Formosa agariphila KMM 3901: one gene and its partner. The protein of the gene in region 1 interacts with the protein of each later gene in a pairwise test. Links are inferred from orthologs where the notes say so. Each region holds a gene or a part of one and is shown on either strand. Other genes may lie near its edges.

Region 1 (8,703 bases):
GCAAGAACACCTATTTTAGAAATTGCAAGAGGTGTAGGCATTTCTGGTGCTGCAATCCATCAGCGACTACGCAAATTAGAGAAATCTGGATTAATATCGGGTTCTAAATTCACCATAAACCCTAAGATTTTAGGCTACACTACCATGGCATTTATCGGTATTTATCTAGACAAAGCCATGAGTAATCCTGAAGCCGTAAAACACTTAAGAAAAATACCAGAAGTCATAGAGTGTCATTACACAACTGGAAACTGGAGTATTTTTATAAAAATATTATGTCGAGATAACGAGCATTTAATGCAATTGCTTAATAAAGACATTCAATCTATTGAAGGTGTTTCAAGAACTGAAACCTTCATTTCACTACAACAACAAATTGACAGACAAATTCCAATATAACGAAACTGCTTATGATTTGAGTTAATTATATATGTAATGCAATCAATCTAGATGCTTATGATTTTTTAATTTCACCGTAAACAATTAAAAATCAACATTATGAACATTTACAAAATAGCATTGATTGCCATATGCACTGTAGGACTAACATCTTGCGATGATAAAAAAAAGCAGAACACTCCAATGTCCGACCCTACACACACGCCTAACATAGAAAGTGTCATAGAAAACAACACAGACAGTACAGATATGGCAAACACATCACAAATTAAAGTGGTTTTAGAAGCCAAAAGCGACAGCAAAGTCTCTGGAACAATTATTTTTACCGAGGTCGATGACACTGTAAATATGCTTGGAGAACTTGAAGGATTAAAACCAAATACCGAACACGCGATTCATTTGCACGAAACAGCCGATTGTTCTTCGCATGATGCAAAATCTACTGGAGGACACTGGAATCCTACCGATTCTAAACATGGAAAATGGGGAGACTCTGAAGGGTATCACCGTGGAGATATAGGAAATTTCACTAGTGATGAAAACGGTAACGCCACCGTAACTTTTAAAACAGACGAATGGTGTTTAGATTGCGAAGACAGCACTAGAACTATTTCTGGTAGAGGACTTATAATACACCAAGGTAAAGACGATTTTAAGACACAACCAACTGGTAACGCTGGAAAACGTATTGCTTGTGGTGGTTTAGAAATTGAAAAATAACAAACTAAAATTACACAAAAAAAAGGTCGAATTTTAAAAATTCGACCTTTTTTATATGGTATATATTCTATTTAATCGCGACCGCCTAGAATTTGCATAGCCCAATATAATAACGAAGCTAAAGCTCCAATTGCCGCTACCAAATACGTTCTTGCTGCCCAGTTTAAAGCATCTTCTGCACCAGCATATTCGTTAGGTGCTAACATGTTTTTATTTTTCAACCAAGCCAAAGCACGATTACTAGCATCGTATTCTACAGGTAAAGTAACAAAACTAAAAATTGTAGCCATACCCATCATAAGCAAACCTACAACAGACACCCAAAATCCTAAACCTGCTCCAGCAGCTGCACCAAGCATTAAACCACCAATAACTAACCATTGCGACATCTTAGACGACACGTTAACAGCAGGAACTAACTGAGAACGCAACGTTAACCAACTATAGGCTTGAGCATGCTGAACCGCATGACCACATTCGTGTGCTGCAACTGCCGCAGCCGCTGCATTAGCATGTGAATACACAGACTCACTTAAATTGACTGTTTTGTTTCTCGGATCGTAATGATCTGTTAATTGTCCTGGAGTTGATATCACCTTTACATCGCGAATACCATTATCGGCTAACATTTTTTCTGCAATTTCTTTCCCCGTCATGCCATTACGCAAATGTACTTTAGAATAGGTCTTAAATTTAGACTTAAGCTTGTTACTAACCAACCAGCTCACTAAGGCAATGGCACCAATAAGTATATAATAATTGAACATCTTCTTAATTTTTAAAAAGTTAAATTTAATATATTATATCAAATAATGCGCCAAATACATATTAAGAAATTTTGTCAGCTATTAAACCTGTTTCACTCCCCAGTCAAAAGCATCGTTTATTTCGTTATAAACAATCTCTCCACCAACAATGTTTAATCCTTTTTGAAGCGCTGTATCCTCAGCACAAGCCTCGGCCCAACCTTTGTTTGCTAGTTTTAAAACATATGGCAAAGTAACATTTGTTAACGCTAAAGTAGATGTATAAGGTACTGCACCTGGCATATTAGCAACACAATAGTGTACAATATCATCAATAATAAACGTAGGGTCTTCATGCGTAGTGGCTTTAGTAGTCTCTATACAGCCACCTTGATCTACGGCTACATCTACCAATACCGTTCCCGGACGCATTAATTTTAGCATATCTCGGGTGATTAATTTTGGAGCTTTCCCTCCTTTTAATAAGACACCTCCAATAATTAAATCGTGTGTTTGAATGTGTTTTCTAATATTATAAACACTAGAATATTCTGTAACAACGTGGCTAGGCATAATATCATTCACATAGCGTAAGCGTTTCATATTCACATCCATAATGGTAACATGCGCCCCTAAACCTGCAGCCATTTTTGCTGCCTGTACTCCAACAACACCTGCCCCTAAAATCAATACTTTTCCTGGCGATACTCCCGGAACTCCACCTAAAAGAATCCCTCTACCTTTAATAGGTTTTTCTAAATATTTTGCACCTTGCTGTATGGCCATTCTACCAGCAACCTCAGACATTGGTGTTAATAAAGGTAAGGTTCCATCTGCATCCTCTACGGTTTCGTAGGCAATACAAACCGCATTACTTTTTAACATCGCCAAGGTTAATGCTTCGCTAGATGCAAAATGAAAATAAGTAAACACAATCTGTTGCGGCTGAATTAAAGCATATTCTTCCTCTATGGGTTCCTTTACTTTTACAATCATATCGCTGGATTTGTAAACCTCTTGAATGGTCTCCAAAATAACAGCACCAACCTCTTGATAGATGTCATCAAAAAACCCACTGCCTTCCCCTGCTGTAGATTGCACATAAACCGTGTGCCCTAGATTAACCAATTCGTAAACTCCGGCTGGCGTCATACCAACACGATTTTCATTATTCTTAATTTCTTTTGGAATACCTATTTTCATGATAATATATTTTATCAGTCAAATTTCGTATTTTTTAACTACACCCCGTAAAAAAATAGGGGTCAGATAGCAAAAATTACACTTTTACCACGCTAACCCCTTAAAAAATATAGGCTATAAGAATTTAATTCGATTTCTATAGCACTTTCACAATTTTACAACTGTTTTTATCCTACAATGTTAATAATCTTTCCTGGCACAACAATTACCTTTTTAGGTGTGCGTCCTTGTAATTGCTCTTGCGTTTTTTCGTGAGCCATAACTATCTCCTCGATTTCATCCTTTTTTAAGTCTAGAGATAACTCTAAAGTAAAACGTGTTTTTCCGTTGAAAGAAATTGGATACACTTTACTGCTTTCTACTAAATGACTCCCGTCAAATTCTGGGAACGGTGCTTCAGAAATAGATTCTGAATTCCCTAACTTGCTCCATAATTCTTCTGCAATATGCGGTGCATAAGGCGATAACAAAACTAAGAACGGTTCTAACACCGCTTTACTCACACATTTTTGTGCGTTGAATTCGTTTACAGCAATCATAAAGGTAGATACCGAAGTATTGAAAGAGAAATTCTCAATATCTTCTTGGACCTTTTTAATGGTTTTATGAAGCGTTTTTAAATTGTCTTTCGTTGGTTCTGCATCTGTAACATTTACAGCGTCTTCACCAACATATAATTTCCACAACTTTTTAAGGAAACCATGTACTCCTGTAATTCCTGCAGTATTCCACGGTTTTGCCTGCTCTAATGGTCCTAAGAACATTTCGTATAAACGCAAACTGTCTGCACCATATTCTGCACAAATCTGGTCTGGATTAACGACGTTGTACTTCGATTTTGACATTTTTTCGACCTCACGACCTACTTTAAATATACCATCCTCTAATACAAATTCTGCATCTTTAAAATCTTCTCCAAACTCACCATCAGTTTTTAATCCTTCAATATCTAATTCATCTGAAGCGTTTACATACTGAACTTTTACGTGAATAGGCGTCACCTTTTTACCTTCAATCAAACCATGAGAAAGATAAGTATTTGTTCCTTCTTCACGATACACAAAAGCACTAGTTCCCAAAATCATCCCTTGGTTAATCAGCTTTTTAAAAGGTTCTTCAATGTTTACAAATCCGCGGTCTTTTAAGAATTTCACCCAAAAACGAGAGTATAATAAATGACCTGTTGCATGTTCACTACCACCAATATATAAATCGACACTTTCCCAATAGTTTAGCGCATCTTCGCTAGCAAAGACATCGCCTCGTTTTGAAGCCTCTTCCATATAACGGAAGAAATACCAAGAGCTTCCCGCCCAACCTGGCATGGTATTTAATTCTAATGGAAATACAGTGGTATGGTTTATCTTTTCGTTGCTAACAACGGTATGTGTTTCTGTACACCAAGCCCAAACATCGGCACGACCTAAAGGTGGCTCTCCGGTTTCGGTTGGTAAATATTTTTCTACTTCTGGCAAACGAATTGGTAAATGTTCGGTTGCAATCATTTGTGGTTTTCCATTTACGTAATACACCGGAAATGGTTCTCCCCAATACCGCTGACGACTAAATACGGCATCGCGTAAACGGTAATTTGTTTTTCCTTCACCTTGTCCGATTGCTTCCAAGGCTTCAATGGCTTTTGAAGTCGCTTCTTTATAAGACAAACCGTTTAAGAAATCGCTATTTGTAAGTTTAGTATTTCCTTTTTCAGCGAACGCTTCTTCAGAAACATCTACACCTTCAAAAATATTTGGAATAGCAATATCAAAATGTTTTGCAAAATCGTAATCACGTTGGTCACCACAAGGCACCGCCATAACAGCTCCTGTTCCGTAGCTTGCCAATACGTAATCTCCAATCCAAATTGCAATAGGTTCTTTGGTAAACGGATGCTCGGCATAGGCTCCTGTAAACACACCAGAAATGGTTTTTACATCGGCCATACGCTCACGTTCACTACGTTTTGCCGTTTTTTCTATATATGCCTCAACGTCTGCTTTTTGAGCATCAGTAGTAATTTTCGATACTAATTCGTGTTCCGGAGCCAATGTCATGAAACTTACTCCGAAAATCGTATCAGGACGAGTAGTAAATACTTCAATCCCCCCAGCCCCCGAAGGGGTAGCTTGCTCACTCTTAACGGATGCTCTTTGTGCTAATTCTTTACTAACAACCTCTAAAACACTCTCAATATTACCTAAAACTTCTTCGTTTTTAAATCGCAACACCTTAAATCCTTTAGATTCTAAAACCAAAGTTCTTTCGGTATCAGCTTCTAATTGAGAATTATGAATTTCTCCATCAACTTCAATAATTAATCTTTTATCAAGACAAACAAAATCAACAATAAAATCTTCTATTAAATGTTGTTGTCTGAATTTATGTTCTATTTTTTTTCCTCTCAAACTCTCCCATAAAGCAGCCTCAGCTTGTGTTGGATTTGCTCGCATTTCTTTTGCACGTTCAAGAAGTAAATGAGAATTATTACCACCTGTCATATACCCAGCACGCTTATCAGAACCTGCAGTCTCTTCCCCTTTGGGGAAGGATAGGATGGGGAACGTTACACTAGCACCAACAGATTTTCCAATCCAGTTACGCTGACTTTCTTTCAACGAATCGGTCCAGTCAATATCATTTAAGCCCTGAAGCAAACGCTCTGCATAAGCAGAAATACGCATACTCCATTGTGTCATTTTTTTTCTAATTACAGGATATCCACCGCGTTCGGATACACCGTTAACAATCTCGTCGTTTGCTAAAACAGTTCCTAATTCTGGACACCAGTTTACTTCGGTTTCAGCCAAATACGTTAAACGGTACTGTAATAAAACGGCTTGTTTTTGTTCTGAAGAAAACCCGTTCCATTCCTCAGCAGTAAATGGTACGATATTATCGTCGCAAACCGCATTTACAGAAGCGTTTCCTTCTTTAGAAAACACGGCTTCTAAAGTTGAAATATCTTCAGCTTTAGCGGTATCGTTATTAAACCAAGAATTGAACAATTGCACAAAAATCCATTGTGTCCATTTGTAATATTCCGGATTCGAAGTACGTACTTCACGAGACCAGTCGAAAGAAAATCCGATTTGGTCTAATTGACGACGGTAGGTGGCGATATTTGTTTCGGTAGTAATAGCAGGATGCTGACCCGTTTGAATTGCATATTGTTCTGCCGGCAAACCAAAACTATCGTATCCTTGCGGATGCAACACATTAAATCCTTTATGGCGCTTGTAACGTGCATAAATATCTGAAGCAATATACCCTAACGGATGCCCAACGTGTAATCCTGCTCCAGACGGATAAGGAAACATATCGAGGATGTAGTATTTAGGTTTTTCAGATTGATTTTTGGCCTCGAACGTTTTGTGTTCTGCCCAATATTTTTGCCACTTGGCTTCTATGTCGTTAAAATGGTATTGCATATTGTCGTATTCCGCTTAATAAAGGCGCAAATTTAAGGTTATTATAACAATGTTGAAAGTTTAAACGTTGTTATCCTAAAGGAAATAGATTTCTTTTATATTTTTACAAACAAATTTACGCCTTATATGAGCTCATCTTTTGAAAGTTATCAAAAACGCCGATTAATATCGTCTTATTTCTCTGTGGTCTTGAGTATTGCTTTAGTATTATTCTTACTTGGTTTACTAGGCATGCTCGTGCTTAACACCAAGAAAGTTGCCGACCATTTTAAAGAACAAGTGGTGGTTACTATCTATTTAAAAGATTCGGCAAAAGAAGTTGAAACCAAACAACTTGAAAAAAGCTTATCGATGGCCGAATACGTAAAGACAACCGAGTATGTTTCTAAGGAACAGGCAGCCGAATTTATGAAGGCTGAAAACGGTGAAGATTTCATGAATTTCTTAGGTTTTAATCCGCTTCAAAATTCTATCGATGTGCATTTAAAAGCAGACTTTGTAACGTCTGAACATTTAAAAACCATATCTGACGAAGCTCTAGCAAAAACGTTTGTGGAAGAAGTGCGTTACGACAACGATTTGGTAAACCTCATGAACGAAAACGTAAAGCGCATTAGCTTCTGGATTTTAGTTATTAGCGGTATATTTACATTAATAGCCGTGCTACTTATAAATAGCTCAATCCGACTTTCTGTATATTCTAAACGATTCACGATAAAAACCATGCAAATGGTAGGCGCAACCAAGCACTTTATTAGAAGACCTTTTGTTTGGAAAAGTGTAAAATTAGGTATTATTGGTGCTATTATAGCTTTAATTGGAATGGCTATTGTATTCTATTATTTAAATGAAACATTCCCGGATTTACAATTATTAAACAATCCGATTTTAGTTGGAGGCCTATTTGTAACCATCTTTATTTTAGGAATATTAATCACCTGGATTAGTACATTTATTGCCACGCAACGCTTCCTAAATTTAAAAACCGACCAATTATACTATTAATATTATGATAAAATCTATTTGCTTATCACTGCTTTTTTTGTTCGTAATTAGCTGTAAAAAAGAGGTTAAAAACTTACCTGAAGATTTTGATTTTGGTGATACAAAAGACAACACATATACTAATGCTTATTTTGGATTGACTTTTAATTATCCTGAAGCATGGTATCAGCAATCTAAACACGACATTAAAGCGATTACCGATAAAGGTGAAAAGTATTTAGCACGCGAAAACACCAAAATGGGGTCTATTTTAAAGGCTTCACAAATTAATACGGCCTATTTATTTTCACTTTTTAAATATCCGGTAAAAGAACCTCAAGGCTACAATGCGTCTTTAAGTGTGATTGCAGAAAATGTAGGTGGAAACCCTAAAATTACTCGTGGTCGCGATTATTTATTTAATTCTAAAGAGTTACTAAAAGAAACGCCTGCTGGTTTTGAATTTGAAGAAGACTTTGACACTAAAACATTAGGAGGTAAAACTTTTGATGTAATGCGTGCTAAAGCAACTTTTGGTGGCTATCCAGTGAACCAAGAATTTTACAGCATCGTGCGTTATGGTTTCAGCTTATCGTTTATATTATCGTACACCAACGAAGAAGAAAAAGCAGTGCTGCACGAGATTATAGACTCGATAGACTTAGAGTAATTTTAAGTAAGCTTTAAGGATTCTTTTTAAATAAAACCGTTAATTTGCAGTGCTTTCAAAGCTAATGCATTATTAAAATAAACATGGGAGAACAAAAAAATAAAGACCTAAGTAAAGGGGAGTTTATCTTCGGAAAAAAAAATTATAAGTTTATGCTTATCGGACTTGGCGTAATTGCGTTAGGTTTTATATTAATGTCTGGTGGCGGTAGCAACGACCCGAATGTATTTAGTCCAGATATTTTTAGTTTCAGAAGAATTCGATTGGCTCCAACCTTAGTTTTAATAGGATTTGGAATTCAGATTTATGCTATACTTTTAAATCCGAATAAAAAATAATGGAAACTATTGATGCAATTATCCTTGGAGTTATTCAAGGTCTTACCGAATTTTTACCAGTATCGTCAAGTGGGCATTTAGAAATAGGAAAAGCTATTTTAGGAGACCATTCTGTACCAGAAGAAAGTTTATTATTTACCGTAGTACTTCACTTTGCAACAGCATTAAGTACCATGGTTATTTTTAGAAAAGATATTTTAGACCTTATAAAAGGG
Region 2 (5,328 bases), 960 kb from region 1 along the record:
TCTCCTCCAACTATAGAATACATCACGCGAATTACATATAAGTTAAGCACAACTAACACCGAAATTGTAAGTTTAAAATCGGACCAAATTTCTACAAAATTTAAGCGCTTTAAAATTCCATAAAGAAGTACTATATATGCTGAGAGATATAAAACATTACCTAAATAATACTCATAATAATCAGGTAATACATTTCTAAAGAAAGTTAAAAGGTCTGCTAATGAGAATAACGCCAAAAAAATCATGAAATACGGCAGTCGCATGATATATCCTGTAAAAAAGGAAACACATAAAGCAGGAACAATTAAAGCTTTTACATACTCTGAATAGACTGGCAAGTCTAACAGTTCTAAGAAGACATAAATCACACTAAGCAAAAGTATAAACCACAATATAATTTTTGATTTGTGCATAAATTTATCCTTAAACCTAACAAATATAAATATTAATTACTCATTTTTAGATACAAACATAAAAAAGCACAGAACACGTTATTTCCTTATTTACTATTTAACATCATTAAGAAATCGGTTTCCGACAAAATTTCAATACCTAATTGTTCTGCTTTTGTACGTTTACTTGGTCCCATTTTATCTCCAGCAACCACAAAACTTGTTTTTGAAGAAATTGAACTTCCAACTTTTCCGCCGTTATCTTCAATCATTTTTTTAAGCTCGTCTCTAGAAACTGTTGTAAACACACCAGAGACTACAAATACTTTTCCAACCAGTATATCTGATTGATTGGCTAAGGCTTCTTCTGAAATCTCTAAAGACACGCCATACCCTTTTAAGCGATTAACAATTGCTTTATTTTGTTCTGACTGAAAAAAGGCAACAACACTTTTCGCAATCTTCACACCAATTTCATCTACATTAACTAAAGTCTCCTCTGTAGCTTCTGCAATTGCATCTACATATTTAAAATGCTTAACTAGTTTTTTAGCAACAGTTTCACCTACATAACGAATTCCCAACGCATATAATACGCGTTCAAATGGCACTTGTTTAGATTGCTCGATTCCATTAATTAAATTAACTGCACTTTTTTCTGCCATTCGCTCCAGCGGAAGTACAACATCTTTAGTTAATTCATATAAATCTGAATAATTATCTATTAACCCTTCGTTTACTAATAATGCAACTGTTTCTCCTCCCAATCCATCGATATCCATCGCTTTTCTAGAAATAAAATGCTGAATACGACCAATTATTTGCGGTTTACACCCGTTATAATTCGGACAATAATGCTGTGCCTCGCCTTCTTGTCTTACTAGTTCTGTATCACATTCTGGACAATGCTTAATATATTCAGTAGGTTTAGAGTCTGCTGGACGTTGAGTTAAATCTACTGCAATAATTTTAGGAATAATTTCGCCACCTTTTTCAACAAACACTTCATCGCCTTCACGAATATCAAGCTTAGCTATTTGGTCTGCATTATGCAAAGACGCACGTTTAACCGTGGTTCCCGCCAATTCTACAGGTTCTAGATTTGCTACTGGAGTTATTGCTCCCGTGCGCCCAACTTGATACGAAATTTCATTCAATCGGGTAGACACTTGCTCGGCTTTAAATTTGTAAGCCATGGCCCAACGAGGCGCTTTTGCCGTATACCCCAACTCGTCTTGATGCTGAAAACTATTCACTTTTATAACAACACCATCGGTTTCGTAAGGTAAATCGTGTCTATGAACATCCCAATAGGCGATAAACTCCAAAACGTCGTCTATGGAATTCACTAATTTAGCAGCCTGAGGGACTTTAAATCCCCAATCTCGTGCTTTTTGTAAGCCTTCAATTTGCGACTGAATATTTAAATTCCGTCCAATTATTGTATATAACAAGCATTCTAAAGGACGTTTAGCAACTTCACTACTATCTTGTAATTTTAAACTTCCAGACGCAGTATTTCTCGGATTTCGATAAGGCTCTTCACCAATCTCAATGCGATCTTCGTTCATTTTATTAAACCCATCAAACGGTAATACGATTTCTCCACGAATATCGAATTTCTCAGGAAAATCACCTTTTAACGTTAAAGGCACCGACTTAATGGTTTTTATATTTGCTGTAACTTCATCGCCTTGTACACCATCACCACGCGTAACAGCTTTGGTAAGGACACCATTTTCGTAAGTCAAACTTATTGAAGCACCATCGTATTTTAATTCACACGTATAAAACACCTCGCCATCTACCATTTTTTTAATACGCTGCTCCCAAGCTAGTAAATCGTCTTTAGAATATGAGTTATCTAAAGAATACATACGGTGATCGTGAACTACAGTATTAAAATTTTTAGTAATTGTACCGCCAACTCGATTTGTAGGCGAATTTTCATCATGAAATTCCGGATGTTTAGCCTCTAAATCTTGAAGCGATTTTAGTTTCATATCGAACTCAAAATCACTAATATCACTTTGATCTAAAACGTAATATTTATAATTATAATCGTTTAATTCGTCTCTTAATTGCTGAATTTGTGCTTCAATTGTCATACTTACAATCTCTCTTTATTTAACCATTTTGGAGCAGGCAATGGTTTGTAATTATTCATTTTTTCTAATAAACCATCTATAGTATCATCTACCACCACAGCTTCTAAATTTTCTTGTTTTAAAAAACCTCGTTCTACCATGGTTTTACATTGCGCTAGTAAATGATCGAAAAATCCGTTGACATTTAAAATCCCAATAGGTTTTACATGAAGTCCTAATTGTCCCCAAGTTGTAATTTCGAAAAATTCATCCATGGTTCCGAATCCACCAGGAAGCACCATAAATCCATCCGATTTTTCGTACATAATTACCTTACGCTCGTGCATATTATCGGTAACAATAAGTTCTGATAATTTTGGATGTACAATTTCCTTAGTTTCCAGAAACCCTGGAATTATACCCAAAACATTGCCATTATAATCGATAACCCCGCGAGCTACTTCGCCCATAATACCAATTTTTGCAGCTCCGTAGACTAATTTTATATGTTGTTCTCCTAAAGTTTTACCAAGTTGATACGCTTCAGATATAATTTTTGAATCGGTACCTGTACTCGATCCACAAAACACAGCTATAGATTTCATAGTTTATTTATTCCTTTAATCATTCTATTTCTTTTAAACATATCTTGTCGCAATTCTACATGCATAAATGTATGTTCTTGCAACAAATCAATCATTTCATTACCTAAAAATTCATTTATTTCGAAAAACAACAAACCGTCGTTTACCAAATGCTTTTTAGCCAGCCTCGTAATCGCTTTATAGAATTTAAGCGGATCATGGTCTTCTACAAACAATGCCAAATGTGGCTCGTGATTTAGGACATTAGACTTCATTTGAAGTTTTTCTAATTCGCGAACGTACGGCGGATTAGAAACAATAACATCAAAAGGCAATTTAAAATTAGCATTCTTATATGTGTCTACAGATAAAATATCGGCATGAATAAAATGCACTTCCACATTATTATGTTCAGCATTTTGTGTAGCCACTGCAATAGCTTCTTCACTGACATCGACTGCATACACTTCGGCATTTTCAAAATGTTTTGCTAAAGAAATGGCAATGCAACCACTCCCCGTTCCAATATCTAAAATTCGTAAAGGTTTTTTAATTTTATCTAAATCCGATTCAATAATCCACGCCACTAATTCCTCGGTTTCTGGCCTCGGGATTAATACTGCATTATTCACCTGAAATTCTAATCCAAAAAATTCTGTAGACTTCAACACATACTGAATAGGCTCATGCTTTTTTAAAGACTCTAAAGCATCAAATACAGGTTTAGCTTCTGTTTCAGTAATACTATAATCAGGTTCCATAGCCAGAGTAATGCGTTTAAAATTGAAATAATACTCGCATATCATAAAAAAGAAATGATTAACCTCCTCTTTACCATATTCAGCATCTAACGCCTCATGGAATGTCTGTTTTATTGCTTTTAATCTCATAATTCTTTAATCATCCAAACATTACAAGAATAATGTCCTGTTTCTCCCATTGGGCCATCTAAATATTCGAAACCAACTTTCTCATACAAATGCTTTGCCGATGTCATAAACGGTAACGTTTCTAGATAGCAACGTGTATAACCGAAGTCTTTGGCTTTTTGCAAACACGTATCCATCATTGTTTTTCCTAAACCACGCCCTCGGGCTTCATCTAAAAAATACATTTTTTGTAATTCACAGACCTCTAAAGCATCATCTACCGGACCAATTCCTGCACCTCCAATAACACGATTATGTTCAACAAGCACAAAATAAGTCGATTTTGGCTTATTATAAGCCTCAAACATATCTTCTAGAGCTTTATCCTCGTAAGCTGTACCAACTTTTGGCGCACCAGCTCCGATTAAAACGGTTCGAATCACCTCTGCGACTTGCTGATTATCTTTAGTTTGAATTTCTCTGATCTCGAAATGGCTCATACCCAATTTTAATCTTATTTTTGTGCCGTGAAGATACATGAAAAATACATAAATCGCTGTATAGAAATTGCCAAAAACGGCCTTGGAACTACACGACCAAACCCTATGGTAGGCTGTGTAATCGTACTTAACAACTCTATAATTGGTGAAGGATTTACAAGCCCTTATGGCGGACCTCATGCCGAAGTAAATGCCATTCAATCGGTTACAGATAAATCACTTTTAAAACAAGCTACTTTATACGTTACCTTAGAACCATGTTCTCATTTTGGTAAAACGCCACCATGTAGCGACCTTATTATAAAGTATAACATCCCTAAAGTTGTTATCGGTACTATAGACGATAATTCATTAGTTGCAGGACAAGGGATTAAAAAATTAAAAAGTGCAGGTTGCGATGTTACTGTTGGAGTTTTAGAAGCTGAATGTAAAAATCATCACAAACGATTCTTTACATTTCATAATAAAAAGCGACCGTATATCATCTTAAAATGGGCAGAATCTGCCGATGGCTTTATAGCTCCAAAATCAAAAGACGAACAGAAACCGGTATGGATAACCAACACTTATTCGAGACAATTGGTTCATAAATGGCGCGCCGAAGAACAAGCCATTCTAGTTGGAGGCAATACCGTGTTACAAGACAATCCGAGTTTAACCGTTCGTGATTGGGCAGGATTACAACCTACACGCATTGTAATTGACACACATAACAATCTGCCAGAAGACGTTGCTGTTTTTAATACTACTGCAAAAACCATACGGTTAACTGAAGCTGGATTAAACACCTCATTACCTTTAGCAACTCAAATCTGTGAACGTTTACACGAACACGAAGTAACGTCTGTAATTATTGAAGGCGGAAGCAAAACCCTTCAAACCTTTATAAATGAAAA

What was found. The genes of interacting proteins can lie anywhere in the genome.
Region 2: the proteins of leuS (region 1) and ligA interact in binary tests that used the Escherichia coli proteins (3 or more experiments, as listed by UniProt). The link is inferred for Formosa agariphila KMM 3901 from one-to-one orthologs.

Annotation. Positions count from the first base shown.
Region 1 is NZ_HG315671.1:3,807,707-3,816,409, forward strand. What follows is about bases 3,036-6,870. They hold leuS (leucine--tRNA ligase), read right to left. Parts: upstream 6,497-6,870; coding sequence 3,236-6,496; downstream 3,036-3,235. Other genes in these bases: ald (alanine dehydrogenase), read right to left, coding at 3,036-3,068; BN863_RS16065 (cell division protein FtsX), read left to right, coding at 6,623-6,870. In the rest of the region: BN863_RS16040 (Lrp/AsnC ligand binding domain-containing protein), read left to right, coding at 1-399; BN863_RS16045 (superoxide dismutase family protein), read left to right, coding at 499-1,119; BN863_RS16050 (zinc metallopeptidase), read right to left, coding at 1,191-1,886; more of ald, read right to left, coding at 1,968-3,035; more of BN863_RS16065, read left to right, coding at 6,871-7,501; BN863_RS16070 (hypothetical protein), read left to right, coding at 7,539-8,150; BN863_RS16075 (DUF3098 domain-containing protein), read left to right, coding at 8,234-8,488; BN863_RS16080 (undecaprenyl-diphosphate phosphatase), read left to right, coding at 8,488-8,703.
Region 2 is NZ_HG315671.1:2,851,996-2,857,323, forward strand. Bases 1-2,895 are described here. They hold ligA (NAD-dependent DNA ligase LigA), read right to left. Parts: upstream 2,501-2,895; coding sequence 500-2,500; downstream 1-499. Other genes in these bases: BN863_RS11830 (hypothetical protein), read right to left, coding at 1-413; BN863_RS11840 (LOG family protein), read right to left, coding at 2,503-2,895. Also shown: more of BN863_RS11840, read right to left, coding at 2,896-3,084; prmC (peptide chain release factor N(5)-glutamine methyltransferase), read right to left, coding at 3,081-3,953; BN863_RS11850 (GNAT family N-acetyltransferase), read right to left, coding at 3,950-4,432; bifunctional diaminohydroxyphosphoribosylaminopyrimidine deaminase/5-amino-6-(5-phosphoribosylamino)uracil reductase RibD, read left to right, coding at 4,460-5,328. UniProt on the Escherichia coli protein: DNA ligase that catalyzes the formation of phosphodiester linkages between 5'-phosphoryl and 3'-hydroxyl groups in double-stranded DNA using NAD as a coenzyme and as the energy source for the reaction.